Regions from separate parts of the Bradyrhizobium sp. 14AA genome, predicted to be linked through region 1. Evidence: riboswitches for the same ligand, from Rfam matches in the RefSeq annotation. Region 1 holds a riboswitch; the other holds the start of a gene.
What was found. A riboswitch is a leader RNA that binds a small molecule or an ion and turns the genes downstream of it on or off. The one in region 1 is predicted to bind cobalamin.

Region 1 (2,387 bases):
TCGTCTGGCCGCGCTCGCAGCGCCGATGCCGGGCCATCAGGTGGGTGCACGCCTGCGCGGCCACGAATTCCACTATTCCACGATCGTCGCGCAGCCTGACACGCCGCTGGCCGTCGTGCATGATGCGACCGGCGCGGTCATCGCCGAGACCGGCTCGCGCCGCGGCCACGCTACGGGTACGTTCTTCCATCTGATTGCGGAGGACCGGTGAACGGTTTTGTCACGTTTGTCTCCGCCGGCCCCGGCGATCCCGAGCTGCTCACCGTGAAGGGCGCCGCGCGGCTGCGCGAGGCTGACGTCGTGCTCTATGACGATTTGGCGTCCGGCGCGATCCTCGATCTGGCCCGGCCCGGCGCCAACCTCGTCGCGGTAGGGAAACGGGCGGGGCGGCCCTCGACCAAGCAGCACCACGTCAACCGCCTGCTGGTCGACTATGCCGCAACCGGCGCGCGCGTGGTGCGGCTGAAGTCGGGCGATGCCGGCATTTTCGGCCGGCTCGAGGAGGAGCTGGAGACGCTGCGCGAAGCCGGCATCGCCTACGAGATCGTTCCCGGCGTCACCTCGGCCTGCGTCGCCGCGGCGCAAGCCGGCATTCCCCTGACCCGGCGCCACACCTCGCGCCGGGTGCAGTTCGTGACCGGCGCCGACGTCACGGGCGAGCTGCCGCCAAACCTGAACTGGGCGGCACTGGCCGATCCCGAAGCAACCACCGTGGTCTATATGGGCCGCCGCACCTTTCCGGCGCTTGTCGCAAAGTTGATCGAGCATGGCCTCGCCGCGGAGACCCCGGCGCTGTTCGCCGAATCCCTTGGCCGGGCCGACGAACGGCTGGTCCGCACCACGATTGCCGAGCTTGCCGAGCAGCTTGCGCGGGGCGGGGCGGCTTCCACGGCTGCCGTCATCCTGTTCGGCGCGCTGGCGGGGGATTATCCGTCATGATCGCCCCGGCCGCCCTTCGCCCCTTGACGCCCGGCTGGCGAAAGAGGCACACAGGAGATGCATGGTGCTCGACGCGGCGCAAAGCGCCGGAGCATAATCGGGAATGGGGGTGGGCGGACCCAGTTGCGGCGCCCAAAACCCCAGCCGCCCCCGCGACTGTAAGCGGTGAGGGGCTCCGATCAGCCACTGGGCCGCAAGGTCCGGGAAGGCCGGAGAACCCAGTGAACCGCGAGCCAGGAGACCGGCCGTGCAAGTTTTGAGGCCAAGGCAGTCGGGTGTGACGGCAGGAAGGATCTGAGCCATGCATATCGAACCAGGAGTCGTAACGGGCGCCAAGCTCGTGTTGAGTTACGCAACCGGCATCGCCGCAGGCGGCGTTGCGCTGAAGCTTGCGGCAGAGACCGTGCGCGAGCAGGGCATCACCTCGTTCGCGGCGCGCACCCTTGCCACCACCGTCCTGGTGTTCACCTTCTTCGAGATCCTGCCGCACTTCCCGGTCGGCGTCTCCGAGGTGCACTTCATCCTTGGCTCGACCCTGTTCCTGCTGTTCGGCGCTGCGCCCGCCGCCTTCGGCCTTGCGTTCGGCCTGCTGCTTCAGGGCGTGTTCTTCGAGCCGGCCGACCTGCCGCAATATGGCATGAACGTCACGACGCTCCTGGTGCCGCTGTTCGGGATCCAGGCGATCGCCACACGGATCATTTCGCGCAACACCGCCTATGTCGATTTGAAGTATCGCCAGGCGCTGGCGCTCTCGACGACCTATCAGGCCGGCGTGATCGCCTGGGTGGCGTTCTGGGCGCTCTATGGCTCCGGTTTTGCCATGAGCAACCTCGCCAGCATCGCCACGTTTGCGGCGTCCTACGCGCTCGTCATCGTGATCGAGCCGCTGGCCGATCTCGCCGTGCTGGCGCTGGCGAAGTCGCTGCGCGGTGTTACCGCGCCCGGCCTCGTCACCCCGCGCCTGCACAACGCGGCTTAAGAGAAAATGGGGCGGCCGTCATGGCCGCCCCGCCCACGCGCGATGCTCACGCTTTCCCTGATAGGCATCGGTTGCGGTGATCCCGGGCAGCTCACGCGCGCAGCCGTTCAAGCCATCAACGCAGCCGATCTCGTCCTGATCCCGCGCAAGGGGACGGCCAAGTCCGATCTTGCAGACTTGCGGCGGACGATCTGCGCGGATGTGCTCACCAGCGACAGGACGCGCATCGCCGAGTTCGATCTTCCTGTGCGCGACGCCGGTGAAGCCGACTACCGCAAGGGCGTGGACGATTGGCACGATGCCGTCGCCGCGGCCTGGTCGCAGACGATCGCAGATCATCTCGGTGGTGACGGCAAGGTCGCGCTGCTGATCTGGGGCGATCCCTCGCTCTACGACTCCTCGCTGCGCATTGCGCGGCGGCTCAATCCGTTGCCGAAGATCGAAGTCGTCCCCGGCATCACCTCGATCC
Region 2 (2,387 bases), on a different contig from region 1:
GGGCAATCCCATGCGCCTTCTTGCAGTTCTTGTTCTCGCGCTCGCAACGGCAGCCTGCAACCAGGAGCAGGACATCACCGGCTCGACCTTGGTTTGCCCGATGCGGAACTACAGCTCGTACAATGCCCGGGACATGAACCAGTGCGTTGCCGCCTGCAAGGCGTGCGACCACGGCACCACGGTCACCTGCACCACGTCCTGCACCCTCAAGGGCGCGCACTGAGGCCTTCCGGCGCCAAGGGAGCGCCAAGGGCCGCCGGGCTTCCCGAGGCAGGAGGTCAGCGGTGCCGAGGCACCGGAACGATTCACATGCGTTAATCATTGAAGGGGCGGCAGGACGCGGAGTCCGATGGAATGGGTATGCTCGATCCCGGTCGATTTCTGGTGTCGTGCTCGCATTGCGATGCTTGGCCGATGGCGGCCAATGTGAAACGTTCGAGCTGGTCGGCATCCCCGCACGAAGTCCGCTTCGTGTGCCCGCGCTGCCGCCGCGAGGAGACCGCGATCGTCTCCGCCTCCGGCGAGCTGACGCCGATCAAGCGCCTCGACGTTCCGCCCCGCGACGTCACCGTTGCCTGGGCCCTGGCCCAGCGCCCGCGAGGACGGACCTGAACAGCCGGCATGCGGCACTATCGGTCGATTGACTCCGCAGCCGCGCGGCCCGTAAATGATCGGCGACGGTTCTCCTCACGGAGATCAAAAGGGAACGTGGTGCGGGATTTCCCAACGCGGGATTTTCTCAATGCCATGGCTGCCCCCGCAACTGTAAGCGGTGAATCTTTCGTCCTATGCCACTGGGAATCTCGGTCCTGGGAAGGCGACGGAGGGTAACGACCCGCGAGCCAGGAGACCTGCCGTCAGCCGTGGTCACACGCGAAGATGTCGGTCGGGGAGTACAGACATTGGCTTCATCGGAGCAATCGATCGCTCCGCCATGAAACCTCGTTCGCTGTGACGTGCCACTGACGTCATGCCGAGGTTACAATTGTGTCCCGTTTCGTCTCTGCAGCCGGGCGCCTCTGCGCCGGCCTCTTCACGTCCGTTTCCCTTTATCCGCTCGATCTTTCGACCGCCTTTGCACAGCAGGCCACCGCCGAGCCCTTGCCGCCGATCGAAGTGACGAGGTCCGACGAGAACCGGACGCGCGCGAGGGTTGCCGGCGACGGCGACACGGTCTGGCGGCGGGCGGCACCGAATGTCGCGCCAGGCGGAGCGCCGACGGGCACTGGCTCTGGCTCGTCCGGCTCCGGCCGTGAGACTGCCACCAGCAGCGGCGGCATTGTCGGGGCCGCCACGACCGTCATCACGGCCGCAGACATCGCCCATTCGCCGTCGCAGACGCTTGCCGAGATCATCGCGACGCAAGTGCCCGGTGCCCAGATCACGACGCTCTATGGCGGCCAGATCGGCGCCAAGACCAGTGTGGACCTGCGCGGCTTTGGTGCGTTTGCCACAGCCAACACGCTGGTGCTGGTCAACGGACGACGCCTCAACGATATCGACATGGCGCAGGTGGACCTCTCCACCATCCCGCTCAACTCCATCGAGCGGATCGAGATCACGCGCGGCAATTCCGGTGCGGTGCTTTATGGGGACAACGCGGTCGGCGGCGTGATCAACATCGTCACCAAAAACGGCGTCGGCGGACCGCCCGCCACCGCGCGCATCGAGGCCGGCTTCGGCTCGTTCAACACTGGGATCGGCAACGTCTCGACCTCGCTCAATTCCGGTCCGTGGTCGACCTCGTTCTACGGCAATGCCGTCAAGACCGACGGCTATCGCGACAACAATCACCATGTTCAGGAGAACGGCGTCGGCAATCTCAATTACACCACGCCCGGCCTGACCGCCTTCCTGACCGTCACCGGCGACAATCAGGAGCTGCGGCTGCCGGGCGGCCGCACCGTCGACCCCTCGATTGGCCTCGACGAGCTCGCCACCGCCCGGCGCGGGACCAGTACGCCGTTCAACTACGCCAACCAGCAGGGTTTTAGCGCGACCGCAGGCTTCACCAAGACCCTGGTGAATGGCGTCGATCTCATCGTCGATGGCGGCGTGCGTGACAAGAAGCAGCAGAGTGCGTTCTTCGCGAGCCCGACGCCGGTGCCGGCGTTCTTCACGTCGACCTATGTGAATGCTGACCTCACGACGTGGTCGATCACGCCGCGGCTCAGCGTGAAGGGCCTGCTGTTCGGAATGCCGTCGCAACTCTTGACCGGCATCGACTATTACGATGCGAGCTTTCAGCAAAACCGCGGCGCCGGGCAGGGGCTTACTCCCTGGCACAATTACGACCTCCGGCAGCAGACGGTCGCGGGCTATTTCCAGCATACGCTGGGTGTGGCGCCCACGACCGACATCTCCTACGGCGCGCGAGTGCAGAATGT

Region 2: linked by a shared signal. The riboswitch ahead of RAD15_RS36720 (TonB-dependent receptor) and the one ahead of RAD15_RS27715 (energy-coupling factor ABC transporter permease) in region 1 are both predicted to bind cobalamin.

What each region holds. Positions count from the first base shown of each region.
Region 1 covers NZ_JAVAYM010000017.1:188,297-190,683, forward strand. Annotated here, with positions in the region: gene RAD15_RS27705 (cobyrinate a,c-diamide synthase) at 1-211, shown strand, start outside; gene cobA (uroporphyrinogen-III C-methyltransferase) at 208-939, shown strand; cobalamin riboswitch at 985-1,203, shown strand; gene RAD15_RS27715 (energy-coupling factor ABC transporter permease) at 1,241-1,918, shown strand; gene cobF (precorrin-6A synthase (deacetylating)) at 1,961-2,387, shown strand, end outside.
Region 2 covers NZ_JAVAYM010000028.1:114,406-116,792, reverse strand. Annotated here, with positions in the region: gene RAD15_RS36730 (hypothetical protein) at 11-223, shown strand; gene RAD15_RS36725 (hypothetical protein) at 355-612, shown strand; cobalamin riboswitch at 662-873, shown strand; gene RAD15_RS36720 (TonB-dependent receptor) at 988-2,387, shown strand, end outside.